Regions from separate parts of the Shewanella sp. Sh95 genome, predicted to be linked through region 2. Evidence: predicted binding sites of a transcription regulator. Region 2 holds the regulator's gene; each other region holds the start of a gene.
The links. The regulator FliA, encoded in region 2, starts transcription of late flagellar genes. The targets are predictions, from matches to a motif close to CTAAAGNTNNNNNNNNNNNNGCCGATA.

Region 1 (10,202 bases), on a different contig from region 2:
TTGATTTTATTGTTTTTATCATAATTCCTCCCACTCTGGAGGAATTAAGGTAACAAGGAAGGCTGAAAATATCAGCAATCTAGGTGTTTTTTACCCAAGTTAAACGTAAGCAAAAATGTCATGCTTTCAGCTGAGACACTGGCATATCGAGTGCGGTCTAGGCATTAAGACTCAAATAGCACTAGGGAATGTGGCTCAGTATTTAAGCCCACTCGCTGACCAACATTGAACTGCATAATTTGGCTACGCACTTCGACATAATGGGCGTGGGATGCCGCCTCGACTTTTACCCAATAATGACAAAATGCGCCAAGGAAGCGCCGCTCGGTAATTGTCCCTACGCCCGCATCATCGGCACTGAGCGCCAATTGCTGTGGCCGCAAAAACACTTGGCCATTAAATGCATTAGACTTTGACAAGGGCGTGAGGCTTCGCAGCTCACCAATGGGAGTGACAACACGGTGGCCATCAACGACCTCTGCGGGTAAATAGTTGCCACTTCCCAGAAAATCAGCTACATAGCGGCTATTTGGTGCGGCATATAAGTCCTCAGCTCGGCCATGTTGTACTATCACACCTTGGTTAAAAATGGCCAAGGTATCGGCAAACACAAAGGCCTCATCTTTGCTATGGGTAACAAAAACCGCACTAACATTACGCTGCTTTAGAATGCTGCGGATCTCCGCCATCATGCTGTGGCGCACCTGTGCATCGATATTCGAAAAAGGCTCGTCGAGTAACAGTAATTGCGGCTCATAGGCTAATGCGCGGGCAATCGACACCCGCTGCTGCTGACCACCTGACAACTCATGGGGATAACGCTTGGCTAAGCCTTCAAGTTTTACCAGGGCGAGCATGTCATCTAACCGCACCTTGCGCTGCGCTGGCGTTAATTTTGCCACACCAAAGAGAATATTCTCGGCGACGGTCAAATGGGGGAACAAAGCATAGTCTTGGAAAATCATCCCTATGCCCCGTTGCTCACTCGGCACAAATTGCCCTGCGCCGCTGACCGTCTTGCCATTGATTTGGATCTCACCTTGGCTAATCGCCTGCAATCCTGCCACCGCCCTGAGCAAAGTCGTTTTGCCGCAGCCACTTGGGCCGAGCAGCGCAAGGATTTCTCCTTGTGCCAGGGTTAAATCTAAGCCTTTGAGTACCTGTTGGCCCTGATAATCGCTATGAACTTGATGAAGATTGAGCGTACTGGTCATCGACTATCTTGCTCCAAAGAACGGTTTAAATAAATCAGTGGGACTAAACCCACGAGCACAATCACAATGGCGGGCAAGGCGCCATATTCAAGCTTTTCGTCAGAGACAAACTGGAAGACATAGGTCGCGAGATTCTCAAACCCTATGGGACGCAGCAACAATGCCGCCGGTAATTCTTTCATGCTTTCGATAAACACCAGCAGCGCCCCAGCAAATAAGCCCTTAGTGAGCAGCGGCAGATGCACTCTTTGGAGCAAACGTCGAGGGCTTTGCCCAAGAGTTAGACTCACCATGTCTAATGAGGGCGAGATGCGTTTATAGCTAGTCTCAACACTGCCAATCGCAATGGCAACAAAGCGCACACAAAAAGCAAAAACCAGCGCAGCCGTACTGCCAGTGAGCAAGAGCCCAGGGCCTGCCATCCCCAACCAATCGGCGACGTCGTTAATCGCAAAATCGAGCAGGGTTAATGGCACCAATACACCAATGGCAAGTACCGTTCCGGGTAAAGCATAGCCAGTTGAAGCCAAGCGCGATGGCAATGCATCACTCGTCCTTGGGCTCACACGGCGAATAAACATCAATATCAATGCAATCGCGCAGCACACTAGGCTAGTAATGAGCGCGAGGCTCAAGCTATTCACGCTCAATTGCCAGAAAATCGAATCCCAGCTCTGCTCAAAATAACCGATAGCGTAGGAGAGTAAAATTCCGCTTGGCAGCACAAAGGCCAGCAGTAACAAGGTGATGCAATAACCGAGGGCAAACAGGGTTTGCATTGGTGAGAGCCGATATAAATCGCTCGCTTGAATGCGGGACTGTTTTTGGAATAACTGCTGCTTACGGCGGGCAAAACGCTCAACGCCAATCAAGCTAAACACCACCAGCAGGATAATGGCCGAGAGCTTTGCCGCGGCGGTTAAATTGCCATAGCCCAACCAAGTGTCATATACGGCTGTCGTTAAGGTTGGCACGGCAAAGTAGTTAACTGTGGCAAAATCCGCTGCGGTTTCCATCGCCACTAATGCCACACCCACGGCCAAGGCGGGCCTTGCCATTGGCAAAGATAAACGCCAAAAACTCTGCCAAGGCGAGCAGCCCATGATCCTTGATGCATGCGCCAAACTTAAGGATTGCTCCATAAACGCGGTACGCGCTAACAGATAAATATAGGGAAATAACACCAGCGATAACACACACGCTGCACCACCTAAGGTGCGAATATCAGGGAAAAAGTAATCCTGCGGTGAGCTCCAACCAAAGAGCGCGCGCAAACTCCTTTGTACTGGGCCGGCGTAATCAAATAAATCCGTATACACGTAGGCAACAATGTAGGCTGGCATGGCCAAGGGCAATAACAAAGCCCATTGCAAATACCGTCTACCGACAAATTCACAGCGCGCCATTAACCACGCGCAGGGCAACGCTAGCAAGAGTGAGCCAGTACTCACCCACAGGATCAACCATAAGCTATTAGTGATGTATGTCGGTAATACAGTAGAAAGTAGATGACCAAAAACGGCCTCATCGGGCTGAGCCGCTTGAAGAAGTAACGCAACGAGGGGTAACACCAGTAGCACAGCTATGGCATAACCAGTAAGCGACCAGCTTCTGGCTAATCCTAAAATCATGTGGCTCCTTTAAACAAGTGCGCCAATTAATGGCGCACTTATCGATTTAACTGCCTAACTAGAGGTCAAACTGCACTTCATCTAACAATTTCACTGCTGCTTGGTGATATTCGGCCAGCTTGAAAATCGGCAACTTATCAGATTTAAACTCGCCCCAAGAGGCCACTAAGGTTGAAGGTGCAACATCGGCTTTTACTGGATATTCCATATTCACTTCGGCATAGGCTTTTTGCGCCACATCGCCAGAGAGGAATTCCATCAACTTGATAGCATTGTCTTTATTCGGCGCGTGGCGAGTAAGCACCATACCTGAAACATTGACATGGGCACCGCGGTCAGCCTGATTCGGGAAATTAATCACCACGGCTTCAGCCCAGCTCTTTTGCTCCGGATCTTGCAGCATATTGCCATAGTAGTAGCTGTTACCAATCGCGATATCACATAGGCCTTCTTTTACCGCTTGAACCTGTCCGCGATCGTTACCTTGAGGCTTGCGGGCTAAGTTAGTTTTCACGCCCTGTAGCCACGTTTTCGTGTCCGCCTCACCGTGATGAGCAATCATCGAAGCCACCAAGGCGATGTTGTAAGGATGCTTACCGCTGCGAGTACAAATCTTACCTTTGTATTTAGGATCGGCGAGTTCTTCATAACTAATCGCTTGTGGGCCTAAGCGATCTTTTGCCGTATAGAGGTTACGAACACGCATCGTCAAGGCATACCATTGCCCATCCGGATCGCGGTATTGCGCGGGAATATTGCTATTGAGCTGCGAACTTTTCACTGGAGAAGTCAGATCTTTTTCGACTAATTCGACCAAACGAGAAAAATCTGAAGTTAACACTAGATCGGCGGGCGATAAGCGACCTTCACGGGCGATACGTTCGGCAATCCCGTCTTTGGCAAACACCACATTCACGCCAATGCCTGTTTCTTCAGTAAAGCGCTTCAAGATGGGCTCAACCAAAAATGCTTGACGATAGGAATAAACCGTTAATTTTTCATCCGCATGTGCAGACTGTGCAACCGATATTAACCCAATTAAAGCGGCACAAGTTACCCATTTCATTCGCGATTTCTCCTCAAAATGATGACGTCAAACGTGAGTCGTTCTTAGATTAAAAATGATAATAGTTATCAGTTTCGCAAGAGTAATTGATCGACTTGAGGAGAGCAATAGTTAGTATAACTTTTTGTTTTTAATGAATTTAAGATATAAAAAGGCGAATTATCTCAAACCAAACTAAACTGAATCTTAATTTTTAAAAATAGTTGGGAGGTATTATGTTTAGCATGCTACTACTCTTCATTACTATTCTTGGACTAGTGATATTTATGACCTACCAAAATAGTCAAAAGCAGCACAAGTCGTTTGCCAAAACCACGAGTTTGGCAAAACGAGCAAAGCACGGAACGACGATATTGAATGCCTTCCACTGCGTGAGTATTGAAAATGAAGCAAATTGCTGCAAACAGGTCGATGCAATTAAAGGAAAACGCTTCCTGTCAAAAGAAGCGCCTGAAATTCCAATCAAAGGCTGCACCCAAAGCCAATGTCAGTGCCACTATAAACACTATGACGATAGGCGCCAAGCTGGTAACGATCGCCGAGTTGACTACGGCATGACTAAAGAGCTCTTCGGCGCATTTGGTGAACATAATCGCCGAGATAAGCCTAAAGGCCGGCGCTTAACCGACCATTGACAATATTTATTGTGGGCGAGTATCTACAAACGCAGGTAAATCACGCATTTCGCTAAACCAGATCGCAGTCGCTGGAGCAACTTTACGCCAATCGAGTTCAGGGTGTCTGAAATCCATATAATCCAACAAACAGATTAACGCTAACTGTGGTGCTTGTATGGTTGCTTGAGTAATCACGCTCTGATGCTCCATCTGCATCAACCCACGCAGCAGAGCCTGCTCAAAACGTGATGTCCAAAAAGCTGATCTCACCCCCTCATCTTCACGCATTTGCTCTTGGCGCAACTTCACCGCGCTATCAATTAATCCCTTGATCATCGAGTACTGGCACTGCAATACCCAGTTATAAGGTTGACCGCCAAACATTTCCTGTGAACCTAATTCTGCGTCCAGATAACGCATAATCACTTCGCTATCGAAAATAGGCACGCCATCATTCGTGATCAGGCAAGGAATCTGACCTAACGGATTAACATCAAGCAACTGTGCCGTATTTTCCATTGGATTAACGAGAACTTCTTCAATATCTTTAATCCCTAAATAACGGATTAAGCTACGAACACAGCGAGCATAGGGTGACGCAAGGGAGCAGAGCAACTTCATCAAAAAATCCTTCTAAACGATAACTATAAAGCAACGAATACTTTGGTAACGGATGCTAAACACTCGCATTATTACCAATATTTTTCTACGGTAATTTGCCCCGGAGCACGGCGTAAATTTTTCGAGAGTCCCTTATCAAGCAATGCCGCTTGGGCGCCGCTAATCATCCCAGGATTACCGCAAATCATCACCTGGGAATCCGCCGCACTTAAGGTTAATCCGACTTTTCGCTCGATTTCACCCGAGACTAAGCCATCGGGGATACGGCATTGCAATGCGTCATCAAGCTTTTCACGGGTCACAGTTAAACACAGGATAAACTGATCTGGATATTGCATCGAATAAGCCTTTAGTTTATCGAGGTAGGCTAAATCTTTAGCTTCGCGCACGCCATAGACAAGTATGATCTTCTCAAAACGTTGCCAAGGTTCGGCGGTATCGAGCATGGATAAGAATGGCCCGATGGCCGTACCTGTGGCTAAAAACCATAAATGCCGACCTTGTAATTCTCCCTTTGGGATCTCATCTAAGGTCATAAAACCCGTTGCCGTTGGAGTGATTTCTATTTCATCACCGATGGTAAGATTCTGTAATTGTGGGGATAACTGGCCATCCTCTACGGCAACAGCCAAAATCTCGGCATAGGGTTTATCGGGAGAATTAACAAGGGAATAAGCTCTAGCGATACGCTTATCATCTTGAAGTTGACTGAGTTTAATAAATTGACCGGGAATAAAGGGAGCTAACTCGGCCGCTATCCGCAGTGAAAATAACTTGTCGTTCCAATCAATACGTTCAATAACGCGTCCCCTAGTCCACATAACTCGCCCTCAAGCAAAACGTTAAATAGGCTCCTAGCATAGACGGTTATTCACACAACAAAAACCCCTTATTGTAAGGGGCTTAAGAGTTAAGATATGCAAGATTAAATTAAGTGTTAGTCGCTTGAGTCTCATTTGATTTTTTATTAAAACTGTCCCTAAAGGCCTGTAATCCTTCTTGAACGAGCCCATAGGTTTTATCCACACCATCGGCAATATCGCCCTGCAGCACTTTAAGACCAGATAAAATATCCCTCGCCTCTTTAAAGCCATTATCGATAGCGCCACCAATGATGGTCATAAAGCTGTCGAGCTGTTCGTCAAAACTCATATTCGAATTTTGCTGCTGATGAACACTAAAAAATTGCGTCGCGAAACTCACAATACGATCGGCAGTGGCCTCGGGGGACGTATCGACACCGTTATCATAGGCGGTTTGAATCGCGTTCTCGCCCATAGAAGGAGCTAACTCTTTGTTTATCGCTTCGATTGCTGCGCGATAAAGCAAGGTCATAGATTGATCACCCGACTTTAGGCTTACATCTTCCTGCGCCGATAGAATCGCTTGATTCATTAACTGCTTACTGGTTTGCTGCGCCGTCTGTTTAGAAGTGGCATCCACATTTTTCGTCTTATCACTATTTGCCGCGTTTTCAGCATATTTACTGTGGGTCGAAGAAGTGCTCTGTACCTGTGCAGGGTTATTGATTTCCATGATGCTAGTCCACTCAACTTGGGGAAACTTAATTATCGACCAAAATTTGAGCAACTTTAGCAATTTTATAAATTGCAGTACCATTCATACTTAATGCGATGATACAAATAGAGAATAGGTTTGTTTGTTCAATACCATCCTAACCCCCTCTTAATACTCGCCCATAAAATAAGGATATAAGGCATGGCAATCGCCCAGTATTTACATGGTTTTTTGCGGCATAATCGAAGAATCGGTTTCAATTCAGTAACGCTAATACAATCATTACTGATAAGTCTGTTATTATTCACCAGCATTGGACTTAGTCCGATCAATCAAGCTATTGCCGATAATCGATTAATCATTCTCGTAAGACATGCAGAAAAAGCTGATGAGCCCGCAGGCGATCCTCCCCTTTCAGCCAGTGGCAATATACGTGCTCAGGCGCTTATCAGCGCCTTAAAACGTACCCCCATTTCACAGCTGATTGCGACCCAATATCAAAGGACTCAGCAAACCTTATTACCGATTTCAACGGAGCGGCATTTACCGATTACTGTGCTCGAGGCAAAAAAACCTCTCGAAACCCATATCCAACATATTGTGGAACAAGTACATGCGGTTAAAGGTAACAGCTTAATTGCAGGGCACTCCAACACCGTGCCACTTATCATCAAGGCTCTCGGTGGCCCTGAAATTACCAACATCAGTGAAGATGATTACAGCCAGTTGTTTTTACTTTCCATTAATGATGGACAACCTGCCAGCTTGATCTCCACCCGCTACGGCAATGAATAGAGGATAACAAGATGCACGAATTGAATTGGTTTATGTGGGGACTAGATCTCTTATCTGGGCTGTTTTTAATCATTATCGGTTTTGGCGCTCTAGCCATTGTCTACATGTACTTTGCTGACAAATTGCAAACCAAACAGGCAGTACGCCATAACTATCCTGTGATTGGTCGTTTTAGATATTTATTTGAGAAACAAGGTGAATTTTTCAGACAATACTTTTTTGCCCAGGACAGGGAAGAACTCCCCTTTAACCGCGCAGAACGAAGCTGGGTATATAGAGCGGCTAAAAATGTCGATAGAACGATAGCATTTGGCTCGACCCGGCCCTTGGACACGACTGGTACGATTATGTTTATGAATACCGCCTTTCCGATCCAAGATGAGGACATTACACCCATTCATCCGCTAACTATTGGCGCCGATTGCCGCGAACCTTACACCACTAATACCATTTGCCACATCTCTGCCATGAGCTTTGGCGCTCTGTCCCGCCCCGCTATCACCGCCTTATCCCATGGTGCGGCGCAGGCAGGTTGTTGGTTAAATACAGGTGAAGGCGGTTTAAGCCCTTATCATTTAAAGGGCGGCTGTGATTTAGTCTTTCAAATCGGCACCGCCAAATATGGCGTTCGTAACGAGCACGGCCATTTAGACGATAACAAACTCAAAACGATTGCAGCGCACCCTCAAGTCAAAATGTTTGAAATCAAAATGAGTCAAGGTGCAAAACCCGGTAAAGGTGGCATCCTACCTGGCGTAAAAGTGACAGCGGAAATCGCCCATATTCGCGGTATTCCTCAGGGACAAGATTCCATCAGTCCCAACGGTCATATCGAGTTTAAAAATGTTGGCGATATTCTGGATATGATTGCCAGAGTGCGCGAAGTAACGGGTAAACCCACAGGAATAAAAGCCGTACTCGGCGACGTAACATGGCTTGAAGATTTTTGCGATGAAATTGAACGTCGTGGAGAAGCATCTGCTCCAGACTTTTTTACCTTAGATAGCGCCGATGGTGGAACAGGTGCCGCGCCGCAACCTTTAATGGATTGTGTTGGCCTACCGCTAAAAGAAAGTCTACCTATTTTGGTCAATATTTTGATTCAACGCGGACTGCGTAAACGTATCAAAGTGATCGCCTCTGGTAAACTCATCGTCCCTTCACGGGTTGCTTGGGCACTCGCCTTAGGCGCCGACTTTATCGCCTCAGCCCGTGGGAATATGTTCGCCTTAGGCTGTATTCAAGCATTGCAATGCAACAAGGACACTTGTCCCACTGGAATTACCACACACAATAAAAAACTTCAGCAAGGACTTGATCCAAAAGACAAATCTAACCGAGTTGCCAATTATAACCATAATCTACACCACGACTTGGCGCTAATAGCCCATGCATGTGGGGTAACAGAACCAAGGCAGCTCAAACCTTCCCATGTACGGATTGTACTTGAAAGTGGCTTGTCGGTTTCACTGGATAAATATTATTCCCATATCAATCAATAATTAATAAATTTCCAGTGCATAACATACGACTTTCATCTAAAGTTAATTCAGCAATAACTAATTTGAATGTGTGTCACAAAAGGAGTAAAATCCGTGATACACGCATTGAATTAAACCATTTCATATTTATTGTTAAGGAAACACTGTGAAATCTAGCTTTGTAAGCCAAATGTCTGACAGCAAAACTGCCAGCACAAGCTGTAAGAGCTGTAATCGCTTAACAGAGATCGAAGGCGAGCTGTTGTGTTTTCGTGAAGGTCAAGTCATTCGTCTGAAACGAATTGACGACTCGACCAATAAATTCAATCTGCTGTGTGAAGGTTGGAAGGCTGGAAAACCCAAGGGGATATAATTTTATATATCCTATTATTCTGCTTAACAAACACCATGAATATCAGCGTTATATTCATTCGTTCCACGAATAATCCCAGCCAGTCCCATATCTAGATTCAGTTTGGCCAGCGTTAACCGTCTTGTTGTCACTTTCAGACCTGCATTGAGCTCAGCATGAATTCGTTGTAGCGAATCATAATCTACACCGCGCTTTTGAAGCGTTGCCATAATTGCAAACCAGTCTGTGCTGACTTTCTCTTCTCTGCCTTCAATATTGACTCTTAATGCCATATTTTCCATGCCAAGCACCTCTTATGATTATTTGCTTGGATTCGAGTATAGAGAGCCTTAGCTGAATAAAAACTGAATTGTCGCAACGCTATTAGACTTACAGCAAACGCTTTTGATAATTACACCAAGAGCTGTTGTTGTTCATTTTGTATCCGCCACAACTTAGCGTAAAGGCCGTCCTGGGCTAATAATGCTGTATGATGTCCCTGCTCAACAATTTCGCCTTTGCTTAAAACAACAATCTGATCAGCATCAACAATAGTCGATAATCGATGTGCAACCACTAAGCTGGTGTGTCCTTTGGCCACCTCGCGAAGGGCCGTTAAAATAGCCTGTTCGGAGCGACTATCGAGGGATGAAGTCGCCTCATCAAATACTAACACTGGCGATCCTTTTAAGATCGCGCGAGCAATCGCAACTCGTTGTTTCTCGCCACCTGAAAGTTTTAATCCCCGCTCACCCACTTTGGTATCCCAACCCTGTGAAAGTGAAGCAATAAAATCTTCTAAATGAGCGAGTTTAATAGCATCGCGCACTTCATCATCACTCGCATCAGGGCGACCATAACGAATGTTCTCAACTAAAGAATCATTATATAACACTGTATCTTGTGG
Region 2 (10,202 bases):
TTACCGAAGAAATAGTTCACAGAGATAAACCCACAACAAGAAGCGCTAGCGGTTGGCGCGCTTTTTGCTTTCAGGCTGCTATACGTCAAAGTTTAGGTATCTGTGAATGGATGTTAAAGCCTCCCTAGGCCAAGTAAAACAGTTGAAACTGAGCTCTTTCAAGGGCATAGGTACACCAATGCTAGTACTCGCAGCATTGGCCATGATTGTATTACCTATCCCGCCGTTTCTACTCGACGTTTTATTCTCCTTTAACATTGCCTTGGCTTTGATTGTTCTTCTTGTCGCGATTTATACCGACAGACCCTTAGACTTTGCTGCGTTTCCAACTGTTTTACTAGTTGCAACACTGCTACGACTCGCACTTAACGTGGCATCGACCCGAGTGGTGTTACTCGAAGGTCACAATGGTGGTGATGCCGCCGGTAAGGTGATTGAGGCCTTCGGCTCCGTGGTGATTGGCGGTAACTATGCCGTGGGTCTAGTCGTATTTATCATCTTGATTATTATTAACTTTGCTGTTGTGACTAAAGGTGCTGGCCGTATTGCCGAGGTGAGTGCTCGCTTTACCTTAGATGCGATGCCCGGTAAGCAAATGGCCATCGATGCCGACTTAAACGCAGGTATTATTAATCAGGATCAAGCTAGAACCAGACGCGCCGAGGTGACCCGCGAAGCGGACTTCTATGGCGCAATGGACGGTGCATCTAAGTTTGTGAAGGGCGATGCGATTGCCGGTATCATGATTTTGGTTATCAACATTCTCGGTGGGTTTATTATCGGGATTGTGCAACACGGTTTGACATTCTCCCAAGCCGTTGAAATTTATACCCTGTTAACCATCGGTGACGGTCTCGTCGCGCAAATTCCAGGTCTATTACTGTCAATCGCCGCGGCGTTGATGGTGACCCGTCAAAATGAATCTGGCGATATGGGCCAGATGTTAATTAGTCAGATGTTTGACAGTCACAAGTCGCTCAGTATTGCGGCTGGCGTACTCTTTGTCATGGGTATTGTACCTGGCATGCCACATATGGCGTTTTTAAGCTTTGCCGTGATCACAGCTGGTGCGGCTTACTTTATCTTCAAACGTAATGAAGCCAAACGTGCCAAAGCCCTTGAGCAAGTCAAAACGGGCCCAATGGAAAGAGCCGAAAGAGAGCCTAAGGAACTTAGCTGGGACGATGTGCATCATGTTGACACTATCGGTCTTGAAGTGGGTTACCGTTTAATCCCCTTAGTCGATAAAGGTCAAGGTGGAGAATTACTCAGCCGGATCAAAGGTGTACGTAAAAAGCTTTCGCAAGAATTGGGATTCTTGGTTCCTGCGGTTCACATACGTGACAATTTAGACCTTTCGCCTAATGCCTATCGTATTTCTCTTATGGGTGTTGTTGTGGGTGAGGCGGATATTCGCCATGACTGCGAGCTCGCCATTAATCCGGGACAAGTGTACGGTAAGTTAGATGGTATTGAGACCCGTGATCCTGCCTTTGGTCTCGAAGCCGTGTGGATTGCCCCTGAACTGCGTGAACATGCCCAAACCTTAGGGTATACGGTAGTGGATGCCGCGACGGTAGTGGCAACTCATATCAGCCAAATATTGACGAATAATGCAGCAAAACTTTTAGGCTACGAAGAAGTGCAACAACTGATGGATATGCTTGCTAAACACTCGCCTAAGTTGGTGGATGGCTTTATTCCTGATGTGATGCCGCTCGGAAATGTCGTAAAAGTGATGCAAAACCTATTAAATGAAGGAGTTTCTGTCAGAGACTTGCGTACCATAGTGCAAACTTTGTTAGAATACGGCACTAAGAGTAACGATACTGAAGTGTTAACAGCGGCGGTGCGTATCGCATTGAAGCGCATGATCGTTCAAGAGATCTCTGGCCCTGAACTCGAAATCCCCGTCATAACTTTGGCGCCAGAGTTGGAACAGATGTTGCATCAATCAATGCAAGCAACGGGTGGAGATGGTCCCAATATCGAGCCAGGTCTTGCGGAGCGTATGCAACAATCCTTAGCGGATGCCGCTCAAAAGCAAGAAATGGTCGGACAGCCTGCCATTTTGCTAACGTCTGGTATGTTACGTGCGACCCTGTCTCGCTTTGTTAAATATACTATTCCTAATCTCAGAGTGATTTCTTACCAAGAAATCCCCGATGAAAAGCAAATACGCATCGTATCTGCCGTCGGGCAGTAGAGGACGCATAAGTGAAGATTAAACGTTTTTTTGCCAAAGACATGCGTGCTGCACTGGCCCAAGTGAAGGACACGCTCGGCTCCGATGCGGTGATTATGTCCAATAAAAAGGTGAACGGCGGTATTGAGATTGTCGCTGCCGTTGACTACGACGAGCCAAAAGCGAAAGCGCCTGCTGCGACTCCGACCTTTATGGATGTGAGTGATGACTTAGTTTCGCTCGGCGCCAAAGCGCCGATCCGCGCTGAAACTAAGCTAAAACCCTCGGCGCCAGCGGACTCACTCCAAGCCTTGCTTGAGAAGCAACAAAATCGTTTAAACCAACAACTCACGCATCAACAACAAGATGCTGAGCTTCCTGCATGGGCTAAAGGATTACAAGCTACCGCAGCTGCGCCTAAAGCTGAGCGCCGTGATATGGGCAATCCCTTCGATAAAAAGTCACAGAGTTCGCAAAAGCAAAATGCCGATCTTGAAGCCATGCGCGACGAGTTATCATCCTTACGTAATTTGTTGACACATCAGGTTTCAGCATTGATGACTGAGCATAAAAAGCGTATCGACCCTGTCGGTGCCATGCTGGAGTCAAAGTTGTTGGAGGCCGAGTTTTCACCAGCGGTGGCAAACAAATTAGCTGCGCTGAGCCAACACTATACTCCTGCAGAATTAGTTCGTGCACTGCCGCAAAGTCTTGCGAATATGCTTGATAATCAAGGTGATGATATTGTTAAGCAAGGCGGTGTTGTAGCATTAGTTGGTCCCACTGGTGTGGGGAAAACCACTTCCTTGGCTAAACTGGCCGCACGCTTTGCTGCTCACCATGGTGCTGACCAAGTGGCATTGATTACCACAGATCATTATCGTATTGGCGCCTATGAGCAATTGGCCACCTATGGCAAAATCATGGGCTGCCCAGTCAAACAAGCCCATGACCTTGCTGAACTAGAGCAAATTCTGTATCAGTTTAGAAATCGCAAGCTAGTATTGATAGATACCGCGGGTATGGGCCAACGAGATATGCGGCTTTACCAGCAACTTGATAATTTAACTGCAAATAGCAGAATACCTATCCGCAGTTATCTGGTACTGTCTGCCACAGGACAGCGCCGCGTGCTGCAAGATGCTGTAAATCACTTTAAACGCATTCCCTTATCTGGTGTTGTACTCACCAAACTTGATGAATCTGTGTCTTTAGCGGGCGCATTAAGTGTGTTGATCCAAAGTGGATTGCCATTAAGTTATGTTACGGATGGGCAGCGAGTGCCCGAAGATATGAAAGTTGCTGATACTTTGATGCTCGCTGAGCAAGCATTAGCGGCCTTAGAAAACACAGAACAACAATCGTTACCAGACACAGCGTGGTCAGATAATATGACCTGTGCATTTGAGTAGAGTTATGACCCTGGATCAAGCAAGTGGTTTACGTATGATGAATCAACCCTATAACGAAAAAGTGAAAGTAATCGCGGTTACGGGTGGTAAAGGTGGTGTGGGTAAAACCAGCGTATCCATCAATACTGCCGTAGCATTAGCCGAGAAGGGCAAGCGTGTCTTAGTGCTTGATGCTGACCTTGGCTTAGCAAACGTTGATGTCATGTTAGGGATCCGTGCTGAACGTAACCTTTCCCATGTATTGTCTGGCGATGCTGAGTTAGATGACATTATTGTCCGGGGGCCTAAAGGTATTGGGATTGTGCCAGCCACATCGGGTACTCAAGGCATGGTAGAGCTAAGTCCTGCGCAACATGCGGGCTTAATTCGTGCTTTCAGTGAGATGCGCACCCAGTTTGATATCCTCATCGTGGATACTGCCGCGGGGATTTCTGACATGGTACTCAGTTTCTCCCGTGCGTCACAGGATGTGTTGGTTGTTGTTTGTGACGAACCAACGTCTATTACTGACGCCTATGCGTTAATCAAAATCCTCAGCCGTGAACACGGCGTCTTCCGCTTTAAAATTGTTGCAAATATGGTGCGTAGTTTACGCGAAGGTATGGAATTGTTTGCTAAACTCAGTAAAGTGACCGACAGATTCTTGGACGTGGCACTTGAATTAGTTGCGACCATTCCATTTGATGAAAATTTGCGTAAATCGGTTCGCAAGCAAAAGTTAGTGGTTGAAGCTTATCCTAAGTCTCCCGCTGCAATTGCTTACCAAGGCCTAGCGAATAAAATTATGAGCTGGCCAGTACCACAGCAACCTGGTGGGCATTTGGAGTTTTTCGTTGAGCGCTTAGTTCAACGACCAGATTTTCAAGAGGAAAAAACGAGTGAATAAAGCCGCAGCGTATACTTGTTTAGACAATAAAACGTCAATCGTTGAACAGTATGCACCGTTGGTTAAAAGAATTGCACATCACTTGCTCGCCAGATTACCTGCCTCTGTGCAGTTAGATGACCTGCTACAGGCGGGGATGATGGGATTATTAGAAGCATCATCTAAGTTTGATGGCGGTAAAGGTGCAAAGTTTGAAACCTTCGCCGGCATAAGGATCCGTGGCGCCATGTTGGATGAAATCCGTCGTGGCGATTGGGTTCCTCGTTCTGTCCACCGAAATAATCGTCGAGTTGCCCAAGCTATTGATGAATTAGAGCAAGTGCTAGGTCGTGATGCGCGCGACACAGAAATTGCAGAAAAACTTGATATGACGCTCGATGAGTACCATCATATTCTTAACGATGTTTCTGTTGGTAAAATCATAGGGATAGAAGACTTAGGCGTATCACAGGATATACTCACTACAAGCGATGATATTAGCGATGGTACGTTTGAGGTCTTGGCAGAAACCCAGTTTCATTCTGCACTTGTTGAGGCGATAAAATTATTGCCCGAAAGGGACGCGCTAGTGCTATCGTTATACTACGATGAAGCATTGAATTTAAAAGAGATTGGCGCCATTCTTGAGGTAAGCGAATCGCGTGTTAGCCAGATATTAAGTCAGGCAATGTTGCGACTCAAAGGCAAACTCAAGCATTGGACATAAGTATAATTATTAATTGAGCACTGAATGTCAGCTCACCGGAGGAAACCTTGGACAAGAATATGAAGATTCTCATCGTTGATGACTTTTCGACAATGAGACGTATCATCAAGAACTTGTTGCGAGACTTGGGCTTTAACAACACCCAGGAAGCGGACGATGGCTCAACCGCCTTGCCAATGTTGCAAAAAGGCGATTTTGATTTTGTCGTTACAGACTGGAATATGCCAGGCATGCAGGGTATCGATTTACTTAAAGCCATTAGGGCCGATGACTCCTTGAAGCATTTACCGGTATTAATGGTCACTGCCGAGGCAAAACGTGAACAAATTATTGCTGCAGCACAAGCGGGTGTGAATGGGTATGTGGTAAAGCCTTTTACCGCAGCAACATTGAAAGAGAAGCTAGATAAAATATTTGAACGACTCGCTTAAGCAGGGATGAGCTATGAAGCCACATACATCAGGGCTCATCACGCTCGAGCATGCTCAGCGTTTAGTCGAACTGTTAAGCGCGAATGAACAAAATCAAGCTGATGATTTATTAAGAGAACTGGCAGCTCCTCTTCAGAGGGAACTTTTTGATGAGGTGGGCAAACTCACTCGCCAATTGCATAGCGCTCTTATGGATTTCCAAATCGATAATCGGTTAGTTGAGTTAGCCAATACAGAAATACCCGATGCTAAGGAACGGCTAAGTTATGTCATTGACATGACTGAACAAGCTGCAAATAAGACTATGGATGCTGTTGAGGAGTGCTTGCCGTTAGCGAATGCATTAACCGCGAACATCCAACAAGTGATGCCATCGTGGGACAAATTAATGCGTCGTGAAATTGCCCTCAGTGATTTTAAGGTGCTTTGCCATAACGTTCAGCATTTGATGTCGCGAAGTGAATTGGACTCAAACCGATTACGCGAATTGCTCAACCAAATATTGATGGCGCAGGATTTTCAAGACCTGACTGGACAAATGATCCGCAGGGTAATCGATCTAGTGATGGAAGTTGAAAGTAATCTGGTGTCTATGCTGACGGTGTTTGGTGAGCAGCCAATGATTGAGAGTCAGATTACTCAGAAAAATAATATTGAAGCTGAAGGGCCGATAATGAATGCCGAGCTTCGTCAAGATGTAGTAACAGGTCAAGACGAAGTGGATGATCTGCTATCGAGTCTGGGTTTCTAACTGGGAGTCAATTTGATGGCCTTTGATGTAGATGAAGAGATACTCCAGGACTTTTTAATCGAGGCGGGGGAAATATTAGAGTTGCTTCAAGAGCAGCTTGTTGCCCTTGAGAATAATCCTGATGATACTGACTTGCTAAATGCCATTTTTAGGGGGTTTCACACCGTAAAGGGCGGCGCAGGTTTCCTAAGTTTGACTCCCATGGTTGATGTCTGCCATGAGGCAGAAAACACATTCGATTTATTGCGTACTGGCAAGCGCAGTGTCACAGCAGAATTAATGGATATTATTCTTCAGGCTGTTGATGCAATTAACACCATGTTTGCTCAAACCCAGCAGGGAGAGCAACAAGATCCTGCTGATGCTGCATTACTTGCAAAATTAAAGTTACTTAGTTCTGGTGAGCCTCTGCCGTCAGAATTAGGACAAACTGCGTCAGAGCCTGAATCTATTGCTGAGCCCGAACCCGAGCCCGTTATTGAAACTGTTGTTGACGTTGTCGCAGTTGAAGAGATGCCTGTTGAGGCTGTGAGTTCTTCAAACTCAAGTATTGATGAGATTAATGAAGCGGAGTTTGAGGCTTTGCTTGATGCACTGCACGGTAGTGGAAAAGGTCCCGGTGTGACTAACACTACTCATGCTGATGTTGTGGCAGCACCCACTGCGTCAACTCCCTCTGTATCAAATACAGCTAAGCCTAAAGTACAACAAGCAACCAGCTCGGGTGATGATATCACTGACGATGAGTTTGAAGCCCTGCTTGATGAGCTTCATGGTTCAGGAAAATTTAATGGAAAAGTAGATACACCTATATCACCTCAGCCTAAGGTTGAAACTGTTGCTGTGCCAGTGTCAACACCAACTGCTGTTGCTGTCGATTCAGACGAAATTACTGACGATGAATTTGAGCGTTTACTCGACGAACTTCATGGAAAAGGTGGGGCACCAGCCAAAGCTGTTGCAAAAGTGGAATCTGCGAAACCGACTCCCACTCCTGCCACATCTGCTGCGGCTCCTGCTGCGCCTAAAGCTAGTGTTACTCCGGTAACCCCTCCAGCGGTTAAACCTCAGGCCGAAGTTGCGCTCGCCGAGAAGGCTCCTGTTAAAGCGGCCGCAGCCTCATCTGCAAATGTTCCTCAAGGTGAAACGACCGTTCGCGTAGATACTGCACGACTCGACCAAATCATGAATATGGTGGGAGAGCTAGTATTAGTACGTAACCGTTTGGTAAGTTTGGGCATTAGTCGTGATGACGAAGAGATGTCTAAGGCACTCGCGAATCTAGATTTAGTGACTGCTGACTTGCAAGGTGCGGTCATGAAAACCCGTATGCAGCCTATCAAAAAGGTTTTTGGCCGTTTCCCTCGCGTTGTTCGTGATTTAGCCCGTACGCTCAATAAAGAAATTGATTTAGTGTTGGTCGGTGAAGAAACTGACCTTGATAAAAACTTGGTTGAGGCGCTTGCGGATCCTTTAGTGCACTTGGTTCGTAACTCGGTCGACCATGGTATTGAAATGCCAAATGACCGTGAAGCCTCTGGCAAACCAAGGACGGGGACGATTACTCTATCGGCAAGCCAAGAGGGTGACCATATTCTGCTAAAAATCGAAGATGATGGCGCAGGTATGGATCCCGAAAAGTTAAAACAAATTGCCATTAAACGTGGCGTGCTGGATGAAGATTCCGCTGCGCGTATGACGGACAATGAAGCTTATAACTTGATCTTTGCCCCAGGCTTTTCGACTAAGGTCGAGATTTCAGATATCTCTGGTCGTGGCGTGGGGATGGACGTGGTTAAAACCCGTATCACCCAACTCAACGGTACTGTGCATATTGACTCGATGAAAGGCAAAGGCACCATACTTGAGATTAAAGTGCCGTTAACCTTGGCAATTATGCCAACGCTTATGGTTGATGTTGCGAAACAAGTTTTTGCATTACCTTTATCCAGTGTTAATGAGATTTTTCATCTCGATCTTACCAAAACCAACATTGTTGACGGACAACTCACTGTCATCGTTCGCAACAAGGCCGTGCCGCTCTTCTATCTAGAGCATTGGTTGCATCGAAATAAAACTACCTTCAAACATGGTGACAAGAAACATGGTCATGTTGTGATAGTGCAGTTAGGTATGATGCAGATAGGTTTTGTTGTGGATGCATTGATTGGCCAAGAAGAGGTAGTGATTAAGCCACTGGGAGCCTTGTTGCACGGTACGCCAGGTATGGCTGGGGCAACGATTACATCCGATGGTGGTATTGCGCTCATTTTGGATGTTCCTGGGTTATTAAAGCATTATGCGAAAAATAAAAGTTAGTTCCCAAGTTAAGGAATGGAATGGCCATTAAAGTATTAGTCGTTGATGACTCAAGCTTTTTTAGACGACGTGTTAGTGAAATAGTCAATCAAGATCCTGAACTGGAAGTGATCGCGACGGCTGCTAACGGGGCTGAAGCGGTGAAGATGGCTGCTGAGCTTAATCCCCAAGTAATCACTATGGACATTGAAATGCCTGTCATGGACGGTATCACCGCCGTCCGTGAAATCATGGCAAAGTGTCCAACCCCGATTCTGATGTTTTCATCATTAACCCATGATGGCGCTAAGGCCACCTTAGACGCCCTAGATGCGGGTGCGTTAGATTTTTTACCTAAACGTTTTGAAGATATCGCGACCAATAAAGATGAAGCGATTTTGTTATTGCAGCAAAGAGTCAAGGCTCTTGGTCGTCGTCGAATTTTCCGTCCAGTGGCGCGTCCTAGCGTTGCCCCAATTACCCCAAGACCAAGCTCTGGCTCGGTATTAGGGAATGTGGCCACTCCTGTTCAAAGTGCACCTGCGCCAGTGCGTACGTCACCTGTATCGTCTATTCGTGCTAGTGGTAAGCAATACAAATTATTGTTAATCGGTACGTCGACGGGGGGGCCTGTCGCCTTACAGAAAATTTTGACTCAGTTTCCCGCAAATTATCCGCATCCTATTTTGCTGATCCAACACATGCCAGCCGCTTTTACCCCAGCATTTGCAAATCGTTTAAATGGTTTATGTAAAATCGAGGTAAAAGAAGCGGCAAATGGCGATATTTTGCGTCCAGGTTGTGCGTATCTAGCGCCAGGTGGAATGCAGATGATGGTAGAGCGTACAGGCGTCACAGGCCGAATAAAAGTGCTCGCCGGTAGTGCTGAAATGAATTATAAGCCTTGTGTCGATATCACTTTTGCTTCAGCCTCAAAAGCCTACGGTGGAGATGTGCTTGCTGTAGTGTTAACTGGAATGGGAGCTGACGGCCGAGAAGGAGCACGCATGCTTAAAGCTGCCGGTGCGACCATTTGGGCGCAGGATGAAGCGAGTTGCGTCGTTTATGGCATGCCTCAAGCAGTGGCCAGTGCGGGAATTGCCACTCAATCCATTTCACTGGAGCACATGGCTGAATCGATTTTAAAAGAGTCTGCTCGTGGCTAGTAGCAAGTCACAGATAAGCACAAATATTGTGCTTATTATGGTGCTAATGATGATGACGATAGTTTGTCTTGGTGCCTTAAGTTTCGATTATCATCGAAAAAACATAAAATTGCTTGCTGATGTTAAACGCTTAGCATCGACCCAAGTCGTGCTCATGGTGCCTGATGAACAAGCTAAGGTCATTGCTGATTGGCTTGCCACACACCCAGAACAAACTAAGGCTATGCTAAAAATGGTGGCGCCTGGTGAACATAATGCGGTGACTCTTGGGCCTGAAATGCCAGCGGCGGATGGTAATAATATTCCGCCTTTACTTGAAAAAGTGCCTGAGATGGATAAACAACAGTTATCCTCTCAGTCACCTGCT
Region 3 (10,202 bases), on a different contig from region 2:
GATAACCCTGTGAGTTGCGGCTTGAAACAGGCGGCAAAGCCTTGCTGCACGTGCGATGGACTTAAATTGCACTATTTTGGCGATAAAAATTTAATAATATATTTATCAGATAGATATGAATTGCAAGCCTTATCTTTTTTGGTCTTGTTTGAGGTTGCAATTTTGTAAGCAAGTGAAAGTCGACTCTTGTGTATTAATTTGGCATTTCTCCTGTATTTTTGGGCGTTTTATCGCCAATTTGAGCATTAAAAGCTCGTGGTCAAAAAGTTTCATTTTCTGTCCATCAAACTGTCATTCAGATGGTTTAGGGCTTAATGCTCCCTTTGACTTCTAAAGGAGAACTGCTGGAGCTTAAAGGATGAGTTGATTAGAATGGGGCGACTAACCACAAGGATATGTTCGCGTGTCAGAATCTGTTTTTCAGCTTGAATCTCAATTTGCCCCCGCAGGGGATCAGCCCACGGCCATTGCCAAGTTGGTCGATGGCCTGGAATCGGGCCTAGCTTGCCAAACCCTATTGGGGGTCACAGGCTCGGGCAAGACATTCACTATCGCCAATGTGATCGCCCAACTGGGGCGCCCAACCATTATTATGGCGCCAAACAAGACGCTGGCGGCGCAGCTTTATGGTGAGATGAAAGAGTTTTTCCCCAATAATGCGGTGGAATACTTTGTCTCCTATTACGATTATTACCAGCCAGAAGCCTACGTGCCCGCATCGAACACCTTTATTGAAAAGGATGCGTCGGTTAACGCCCATATCGAGCAAATGCGACTCTCGGCGACGAAAGCCTTGTTGGAGCGTAAGGATGTCGTCTTGATTGCCTCTGTATCGGCAATTTACGGTCTGGGCGATCCCGATTCCTACATGAAGATGCTTTTGCACCTACGCCAGGGCGATACCATGGGGCAGCGGGATATTCTTAAGCGATTGAGTGAGTTGCAATATACTCGCAACGATCTCGAGTTGCAGCGCGGTACTTTTCGCGCCCGTGGTGAAGTTATTGATATTTTCACCGCCGACTCTGACCGCTACGGGATTCGAGTCGAGCTCTTTGACGATGAAATTGAACGCTTAAGCGAGTTTGACCCGTTAACGGGGCAAATTGTTAAGCGTATCGCGCGCACCACAGTGTATCCGAAAACCCACTATGTGACGCCACGGGAAAAAATCCTCGAAGCGACCGAGTTAATTAAAGAAGAGCTGCGCGAGCGTAAGCAGTATCTGCTCGACAACAATAAGTTGATTGAAGCGCAGCGGATCCATGAGCGGGTGCAATACGATATTGAGATGATGGTCGAACTGGGCTATTGCTCCGGTATTGAAAACTACTCCCGCTATCTGTCGGGTCGTGCACCGGGTGAAGGCCCGCCGACCTTGCTCGATTATTTACCCGCCGATGGTTTGTTGATTATCGACGAGTCCCACGTCACTGTGCCGCAAATTGGCGCCATGTATAAGGGGGACCGCTCCCGTAAAACCACGCTTGTGGAATATGGCTTCCGTTTACCCTCGGCGCTGGATAACCGGCCGCTGAAGTTTGAAGAGTTTGAGCAATTGATGCCGCAGACCATTTATGTGTCGGCAACACCAAACCCTTACGAACTGGATAAGAGTGGTGGTGAGATTGTAGAGCAAGTTGTTCGGCCAACGGGTTTGCTCGATCCAGAGTTAGAAGTGCGCCCGGTTAGCATTCAAGTGGATGATTTACTCTCCGAGGTGGCCAAACGTGTCGCTGTCAATGAGCGGGTGCTTGTTACCACCCTAACCAAGCGCATGTCGGAGGATTTAACCGAATACCTCGATGAGCACGGCGTCAAAGTCCGTTATTTGCACTCGGATATCGATACTGTGGAGCGGGTGGAGATCATTCGCGATCTGCGCCTCGGTAAGTTTGATGTGTTGGTCGGTATCAACTTGCTGCGTGAAGGTTTAGACATGCCCGAAGTTTCCTTGGTCTGTATTCTCGATGCAGATAAGGAAGGCTTTTTACGTTCGGAGCGTTCGCTTATTCAGACCATTGGTCGCGCCGCGCGTAACGTCAATGGCAAGGTTATCCTCTATGCAGATAGGATCACCCAGTCAATGGCCAAGGCGATGGGTGAAACCGAGCGCCGCCGTGAGAAACAACACGCCTACAACCTTGAGCATGGCATAGTGCCAAAAGGCGTGGTCAAACGCATTACCGATGTGATGGATATCGACGATGGCAGAGACACTGAAAAGGGCTATAGCCCATCGTCATTGGGTAAAGTGGCTGAACCTAAAGCCAAACGTTATCAAGCCGATGCGGCGCAGCTTAGCCATGATATCGACAAGTTAGAGAAGCAAATGCATGAACATGCGCGTAACTTGGAGTTTGAACAGGCGGCGGCCCTGCGTGATGAGGTGAAACGTTTACGGGAGTTGCTGATAACGGCTTAACTCAATCTGTGTCTTAGCTGAGTTAGACGTAGGACTGCGTTATTAATCAAGCAGATACCAAGCTTTACTACCTAATAAAAAGCCGCCAACATAACAATATGAGGCGGCTTTTTTGTATGGATTAATCAAACTTTGAGGTATTAGCGCTGCGTTTCCTTGGCGAATTTGCTTCGTTGGTACACAAACACCATAAGCGCGCAGACTAAGCCACAGATCAGGCCGACTAAATGCGCCTCGGTGGCCACGCGAGCCCCAATCATGGCGGTCACATCATCACTGGCGCCATAAAACTGTTCATGGCCGACTTTGACTATCACGCCGAGCAGCAGCAAATAACCCGAGCGCATTTTGCGGTGTATATCCTGGACTGCGCCATAGGCAAATAGGCCATGTAACATGCCGCTTAGCCCCACATAGCCTAATAATTGTGGGTAACCTAAATACAGACCAATGCCTTCAAATAGACAAAGCAGGATAAACAGCGCGGTTAATCCCTTAAGCTGGTAATGAAAGTGGTGCAAAAACAGCACTACCCATAATCCTGCGAGGTTCATCAGCAGGTGCCAATGATTGGTATGTAGCAGATTGCCTGTGATCAGGCGCCACCACTGGCCGTCACTGATATCGCTGCGTCGATAGGCGAGCAGGTTATCTATGCTCGGGGTAAAAAGTCCCGTAACATACAAGAGCGCGCAGAGCAGACTGACGACAAGCGCCAGCCAATAGGGGCCGAGTTTTGTTAACGTCACCAGTCTCACGCCTGCGGTTTACCCGTTTCAGTTGCCTTGTCGAGCGAGGTCATCACCTCTGCTTTATTTTGCAGGTAATCCTCTAAGCCTCGTTTGCGTAGATGACAGGCTGGGCAATCACCGCAACCATCGCCAACAATGCCGTTATAACAGGTCAGGGTATGGTGGCGAACCAAATCGAGCTGCTGGTATTTATCGGCCAGCGCCCAAGTTTGGGCTTTGTTGAGCCACATTAATGGCGTAATGATCTCAAGTTTTTTGTCCATGCCTTGCACCAGTGCCGATTCCATCGCACGGACAAAGTCGTGGCGACAGTCGGGATAACCCGAAAAATCGGTTTCGCAGACACCGGTAATAATCGCCTCTGCTCCTAATTGGTAGGCGTAGATCCCCGCCAAAGTCAAAAACAGGATATTACGGCCTGGCACAAAGGTATTGGGTAAGCCATTTTCCATTAATTCGTGGGATACAGGGATCGCATCCCGGGTGAGGGCAGAAATCGCTAACTCATTGAGTAAGCTCACATCCATCACTTTATGGCTGGTGATGTTTAAGCGTTGGGCGAGGGATTTCGCCACGTCAATTTCTTCACGGTGGCGCTGTCCATAATCGAAGGTGATCCCATGGACTTCATCATACTGTGTTAAGGCTTGAATAAGACATGTCGTTGAGTCTTGTCCGCCACTGAATACGACCACGACCTTTGAAACTGATGCTGACATAAGATCCACTTTAGAGTGACACAAAAATAGGGCGTAAGTGTAACCCAGGTGCTAGGGCTTGAAAACTTTTTGCTGGCGTGTGGTGACGGGCATTCGGCTCTTGGCATCACTCTGTTAGCAGCGGTAAAAACTTGCAGCTGCAGCTAAAATCCTCTATAACTGCCGCCCCAGAAAAACGGAACGCTAGCATGAATTACCCAGTCAACGAAGTCTTTGAAACTATTCAAGGTGAAGGTGTCTTTACCGGAGTACCCGCCATTTTTGTGCGTTTACAGGGCTGCCCTGTAGGCTGTGCTTGGTGTGATACCAAACAGACTTGGGAGCTGCTTGAGGATAAGAAGGTGTCACCCGAACAAGTGATCACCGTCGATGGTTCTGTGGGTCGCTGGGCAAACCATACGGCGCAGAGTCTTATCGAGGCGTTCAATGCTAAGGGATACACGGCGCGCCATGTGGTGATCACAGGTGGTGAACCTTGTATGTACGATCTGCATGAATTAACTCACACGTTCCATGCTGCCGGCTTTGCCACTCAAATCGAGACCAGTGGCACCTTTGAGGTGAAGTGTGATGCTGATACCTGGGTGACTGTTTCGCCCAAGATCAATATGAAAGGGGGTTATAAGGTGTTAGCGCAGGCATTGACCCGCGCCAACGAGATAAAGCATCCGATAGCGACCGAACATCATATCGACGAACTCGATGAGTTACTCAAAGGGATTGATGTGTCAGCGAAAACTATTTGTTTGCAACCGATCAGCCAAAAACCAAGGGCGACGGAATTAGCCATGAAGGTGTGTATTGCTCGCAACTGGCGTTTATCGATTCAGACCCATAAGTACTTGAATATCGATTAATCGCCACCTAGCTCAACTGCATTGCTCTTTAATGCTCAGAAATAGTTTTAACGCTCCGAATGGGGCGTTTTTTTATGAGCAAAATCGATAGATTAAAGGCACTAAATTTAAGCGATAAATAATAAGTCCGAATTAGCTGGTGTGCTAGAAAGAAAACTTGGGGAATAACGTGAGATAAAGTGTGATATGAGAAAGAAGTGGTGGAGGGAGAAGGATTCGAACCTTCGAAGGCGGAGCCGTCAGATTTACAGTCTGATCCCTTTGGCCACTCGGGAACCCCTCCACATATTTTCTTCCGACTTTTAAGTTGCGCTTAAAAATCATCTTAAATCTTGGCCAGATTTAAGGGTAAAGCAAGTTTACAGCAGACTAACGATTGACGAACCACAGAAGATAAAAGTGGTGGAGGGAGAAGGATTCGAACCTTCGAAGGCGGAGCCGTCAGATTTACAGTCTGATCCCTTTGGCCACTCGGGAACCCCTCCACGAGTATCTTTTATAGCATCGCTAATTGTTAGTGCAAATGGTGGAGGGAGAAGGATTCGAACCTTCGAAGGCGGAGCCGTCAGATTTACAGTCTGATCCCTTTGGCCACTCGGGAACCCCTCCTCAATTGCGGCCGCCATAGTAGTCAGAAACCTTAGGCATGTAAAGTCTAAATATGAAAATTTTCCTAAAGTTCTTGTTCAACTGGTCGATTAACTGACAACGAGTTGTTTTAGCGATGTTTTTTTATGCAAATCGATGTTCCTTTAATCAATGAGGCCCAAATTGGCTCCCGCTTAAATGCGGCAATCGAACACAACAGGCGAGGTGAGTTTGCCCTGTTGCTGTCGCTATTGTCTGCTGACGCGAGGGACATGGCGCAGTTTCAATGGCAAAAAGAACTCGATACTGCCGAAAAACTACAACGTCAGTTTGAATTACCACCAAAACAAACGTTAGTGGCGGATTTATCCTCAGACAATCATATTATCGACAATAGCGCCGTGTTTATGCAGCAAGGGGCAAGAGCATTTCAATTGCAACAGGCCTTGCGACCGGAAGCGTTAGTGATCCGAGGTGGTGAACCCATCGCCATGGCCGAAGCCTTAAGTAACTGTGAGTTTACAACTCGCTTGCGTCAGCGTGGACAATTGCAATCTCCTCAAGTTGAAATCATGCACTTTGCTGATCAACTGGCGATCCAACGTAATTTGATCCCACGCTTAGCCAGTGCTTAATGCTACTGAGGCTATTTATTATCAAAGGTATTATTTCGGGTAATAAGCGTGAGCAATACCAGAGTCTCTCTCATCATCATTCCCTATAATTAGTCGTTAGTGATATTAATGTTGAGTCGCTTATGTTGAGTTTTTAACATGAGGCCATTAGAGAGGATAGCCCTATGAAAGGTATCATTGCAGGACAAACCCCCACAGTAAACGACACATGTACCGATTGCGGCAGCTTTGTTGACATCGGTGCTGTGATTGATGAACAAGATACTGTGCTTGAGTTACAGTTTACGGGTGGCGAGGCGGAAAATGAGGCGGCAAAGATGGTTGAGCGTGCCCAGACACGTTTTCGACACACGCAAGCGAGCGTTACTCGAGGTGAAACGGGTGTGACGCTCAAACTGGTATTTGATGTCAGTGTCGAAAAAATGATTTTCCAGTTAGAGAATGGTCTATAGCGCAACCCCTGTGATACAAGTCGAGGTTAATTTGTAATAAAGTGTGGCCGATGTTGCTGTTTTAAATGTAGATAGTGTAATCTGCATCAACGAAAATAAAGATAAATAGGCTCTATTAACACGCTTCTTTAGTGTGTTAGTCGCAGCAGTACCGTTTTACCCAACACGAAGTTTTGTAGGGATCAGAGTGAAGCGACGTCAGCATCAGCATTTATTAGAGTCTTTAGTGCATTCCACGGCTAAACAGCAGGGGGATTTTACTAAGACCGCAGAGTTAGCCACTGAGCTACTTTGCCAAAATTTAGCCGTTTCTCTGGTGTCGGTTTGGATTTTTTCCGCCGATCAATCGAGCCAATCCCTGGTGGCGCAATTTGGCGCTATGGCCCTACAAGACACTTACCGTCCTTCGCAGTTGCAGACGCTGCCACGCTATTTAGATGAACTCAAAAATCATCGCCATATTGATGCGAGTAATACGCTTATCGATCCGCGCTTGACTGAGTTAGTCGATAACTATTTTATCCCTCGGCAAATTTTATCTAGTCTCGAGATTGGCATTCGCATTAATGGCCATCTCGAAGGCGTGCTTTGCCTTGAGCGCGCGCAACTGACTCACCATTGGCACGACAGCGAAATTCACCTTGCCTGCCAAATGGCCGATCAATTGGCCCTCACGCTGGCCACCAAACATACCTATGACAAAGAAGAGCGCTTAAGCCTGTTTCGCTGTGCCACCGAGCAATCTCGTCAAATGACTATGTTGATTAACTTGCACACTGAAAAAGTGGAGTACGTTAACCAAGCCCATCAGGATATTAGCGGTATTTCGCGCAGCAGGAGCGTTGGCACTAATTTACGTGATTTAACTTTTTTCAAACAGCACAATGCGTTAGCTGAGCAGACCTTAGCAAAAATTTTCAGAGGTGAACTGGCAAAAGGTGAGGTGCAATTTAATCGTGCTGATGGTAGTCGTTATTGGCTGAAATATGTTGTGAGCCAATTTATCACCGATAGAGGCAATCATTACGCTTTAGTGTCGGGTGAAGAAAGTACGGATGAGCATAACTACAAAGCGGAGTTGGAACGTCTGGCGTGGCGTTGTAGCTTGACTGGACTTAACAATCGCAGTCACTTTAATCGAGTGCTCGAGCGAACAACACATGGGCTACTGTTGCTAGTCGATTTAGTCGCCTTTAAGCGTTTTAACGATACTTATGGTCATGAAAATGGCGACAGCCTGTTGATTGAGATTGGCCGGCGCTTAAAGCATTTTTCAGACATCAATAAAGCGACTGAAATCGCTCGTGTCGGTAGTGATGAGTTTGCGGTATTACTGACCGACGATAACGCAGTTTATGATCTGGACTATATCAGCACCCGCTTATACCAGCATTTAGCCATGCCGATATTAATTGGCCGTGAACAAGTGGAACCTAAACCCGCACTGGCCGTGGTTGATATTGCGTCGGTGGCAAATTTATTTGCACCACTGACCTGCGCCGATATTGCAGTGCAATATGCGAAGAAGAAAAAGGGCACAGCAATTCAAGTCTTTAACAGTACATTGCTGAGTGCGTTTAAGGAAGATGCGCAAATTGAACGCGATTTGCATAGTGCTATTCGCGGTCGACAATTTGAGCTTTATTACCAGCCCTTAAGAGATCTCGAACAGCAAACTTATATCGGTGCCGAAGCGCTTATTCGTTGGCATCATCCCAAAAGAGGCGTGCTATATCCCGGCGCGTTTATTGATATTGCCGAGCAATCGGGGATGATCAATGCGATAGGCAGTTGGGTATTAGAGGCGGCCTGTCGGCAATTGAATATTTGGCAGCATCACAATGCCGATCTTAGCATGCATGTTAATGTGTCTGCGCGGCAGTTTTTTAGTGGTAATTTGTATGAACAAGTATGGCAACTCTTGACCCGTTATCGTTTAAAGCCCAAAACCTTAATTTTGGAAATTACAGAGACGGAACTCATGGGCGATATTCGCCATGCGACCTTATTGTGTCAGGAGTTGGCTGAACTGGGGGTAGGCTTAGCTATCGATGATTTTGGGACGGGTTACAGCTCGATGCGCTACCTTAAACAGTTTCCTATCAGTAAGTTAAAAATCGATCGCTCGTTTATTTCAGATTTGACGATTAGCCGCGAAAGCCAAGAAATCGTCTCGGCCATTATTGCGATGGCGAGTGCGCTCAATATTTCCTTGACCGCAGAAGGGGTAGAAACCGTTGAGCAGGAGGCGTTTTTAGCCAAGAGTTTGTGTCATCAGGCACAGGGATATTTATACAGTCCAGCCCTGCGAGAACCCGAGTTTGCGCAGTTTTTGCTGGCCGCGAAACAATCGAGTTTTATCGCCCACTAAACCAGATGTTCGTATTGATGTGATGAAAAAATAAAGGCAATCAATTGATTGCCTTTATTTTATGAGTCGATACTGTCATCAACAACTATCGTGTTAAGCAGCACTGTTTAAATTTCTTACCACTCTGGCAAATACAGGGATCGTTGCGCCCAGGGCGTTTGGCCTGCATTTGTTGTCCTTGGGTATAGTACCAACGGCCCTGTTCAAATATAAACTCAGATCGTTCATAGATTGCATCAATCTCACCCGCGAGTTTATACCAAGCTTTGAAGGTCACATTGCCGCGTTGAGTACCATCGGGATAGATTTTTTCATTCGCAGCTAAGACCTCAAGCCCTAACCAATGTGGATGTGGGCCTTGCTGTAGTTGTTCGAAGGTTAAGCCATCGAGAAAGTCTACATGGTGAGTTTTAATAATGTAATCAAAATTTTTCAACACAAATGCGCAGTAGCGTGAACGCATTAGTTGTTCAGGACTGGTGGCCACTTGAGTCCCTGAATCAACATTAAGGTGCAAAGTTTCACAACAGTGCTGATAAGGTTTTTGGCTGCCACAGGGACAATAGGCTTCTGGTGTCATGAGTGTAACTTGCTAAATAATAAAGATTATTACTTTGGTTTTTTACTGTCAGGTAACGGCGGAAACTGACGGCCATAGTAAAGATTTGGCACAGGCTTCGCATTCAAATAAAAACTAGGCTCGGCTCGATTGTTCATATCAAGGGTGACATTCCAGCGGTGCTGGGTGTCTTTTTGTGTGCCAATGACGAACTTGCCTGCAAATTCACTCACGGGTTCGCCAGTCTCTTCGGCGGGATAAAAACGCACTAAATAATAGCCAGTGTCGAACGCGCTGTTGCCTGATAATTTGCGGTTTAGCACCCGAAAGTCGATATCGATACGGGCCTTTTTGGTTCGGATTTTATCAAAAAAGCGTTGATAAATGGCGACAATATTATCACGGCCGTAATAAATTTCTTTACTTTGACTTTCTGACAGATAACTTGCGTCTTTAGCATAAATCTCGGCAGTGACGTCGTGATTAAGTTCATTAAATGCTTGAGTAAACAAAGGATAATTCGCATTTATCAATTGATCTGTTGTCATGCTGGTCTTGGCTTTTGAGGGGGTCGCAAAACTCGGCAGCGACAATAGGCATATCAGGGCTAGCAGCAAAAATCTCATTACATTATTCTAATCAAGCATTCATGGCGCCACTATAATGGAGGCGCCCGCTGAACTAAAGGGGTGAATGTTTACAAAGTGTGTTTCTGTTGTAAAAGTGCACACTGAGTGTGAAGAGTGGAGGAGCTTGCCATGCTGGATAATGAATCGGCACTATTTTTTGAAGAAATGGCGGGAGTTGTGCCACTTAAAGGTGATGTCAAGGTGGTGAATTTACA

Region 1: AEA42_RS13405 (DUF5610 domain-containing protein) is a predicted target of FliA. The motif match lies at 6,719-6,745, and genes of this name have one in related genera.
Region 3: AEA42_RS15945 (VC2046/SO_2500 family protein) is a predicted target of FliA. The motif match lies at 5,427-5,453, and genes of this name have one in related genera.

What each region holds. Positions count from the first base shown of each region.
Region 1 is NZ_LGYY01000184.1:19,086-29,287, forward strand. Features, by position in the region: gene ggt (gamma-glutamyltransferase) at 1-22, opposite strand, end outside; gene AEA42_RS13375 (ABC transporter ATP-binding protein) at 165-1,214, opposite strand; gene AEA42_RS13380 (iron ABC transporter permease) at 1,211-2,845, opposite strand; gene AEA42_RS13385 (Fe(3+) ABC transporter substrate-binding protein) at 2,904-3,911, opposite strand; gene AEA42_RS13390 (hypothetical protein) at 4,127-4,546, shown strand; gene AEA42_RS13395 (glutathione S-transferase N-terminal domain-containing protein) at 4,553-5,149, opposite strand; gene AEA42_RS13400 (ferredoxin--NADP reductase) at 5,221-5,970, opposite strand; gene AEA42_RS13405 (DUF5610 domain-containing protein) at 6,080-6,685, opposite strand; gene AEA42_RS13410 (histidine phosphatase family protein) at 6,869-7,462, shown strand; gene AEA42_RS13415 (FMN-binding glutamate synthase family protein) at 7,474-8,964, shown strand; gene AEA42_RS13420 (hypothetical protein) at 9,110-9,316, shown strand; gene AEA42_RS13425 (hypothetical protein) at 9,340-9,597, opposite strand; gene AEA42_RS13430 (ABC transporter ATP-binding protein/permease) at 9,708-10,202, opposite strand, start outside.
Region 2 is NZ_LGYY01000109.1:53,311-63,512, forward strand. Features, by position in the region: gene flhA (flagellar biosynthesis protein FlhA) at 107-2,206, shown strand; gene flhF (flagellar biosynthesis protein FlhF) at 2,218-3,597, shown strand; gene AEA42_RS08240 (MinD/ParA family protein) at 3,602-4,483, shown strand; gene AEA42_RS08245 (RNA polymerase sigma factor FliA) at 4,476-5,189, shown strand; gene cheY (chemotaxis response regulator CheY) at 5,237-5,620, shown strand; gene AEA42_RS08255 (protein phosphatase CheZ) at 5,634-6,371, shown strand; gene AEA42_RS08260 (chemotaxis protein CheA) at 6,387-8,690, shown strand; gene AEA42_RS08265 (chemotaxis response regulator protein-glutamate methylesterase) at 8,711-9,835, shown strand; gene AEA42_RS08270 (hypothetical protein) at 9,849-10,202, shown strand, end outside.
Region 3 is NZ_LGYY01000215.1:29,923-40,124, reverse strand. Features, by position in the region: gene uvrB (excinuclease ABC subunit UvrB) at 404-2,425, shown strand; gene rrtA (rhombosortase) at 2,566-3,183, opposite strand; gene queC (7-cyano-7-deazaguanine synthase QueC) at 3,180-3,896, opposite strand; gene queE (7-carboxy-7-deazaguanine synthase QueE) at 4,085-4,753, shown strand; tRNA gene AEA42_RS15960 (tRNA-Tyr) at 4,952-5,036, opposite strand; tRNA gene AEA42_RS15955 (tRNA-Tyr) at 5,154-5,238, opposite strand; tRNA gene AEA42_RS15950 (tRNA-Tyr) at 5,278-5,362, opposite strand; gene AEA42_RS15945 (VC2046/SO_2500 family protein) at 5,488-5,976, shown strand; gene AEA42_RS15940 (DUF406 family protein) at 6,141-6,428, shown strand; gene AEA42_RS15935 (EAL domain-containing protein) at 6,616-8,799, shown strand; gene AEA42_RS15930 (YchJ family metal-binding protein) at 8,885-9,379, opposite strand; gene AEA42_RS15925 (hypothetical protein) at 9,409-9,984, opposite strand; gene smrA (DNA endonuclease SmrA) at 10,117-10,202, shown strand, end outside.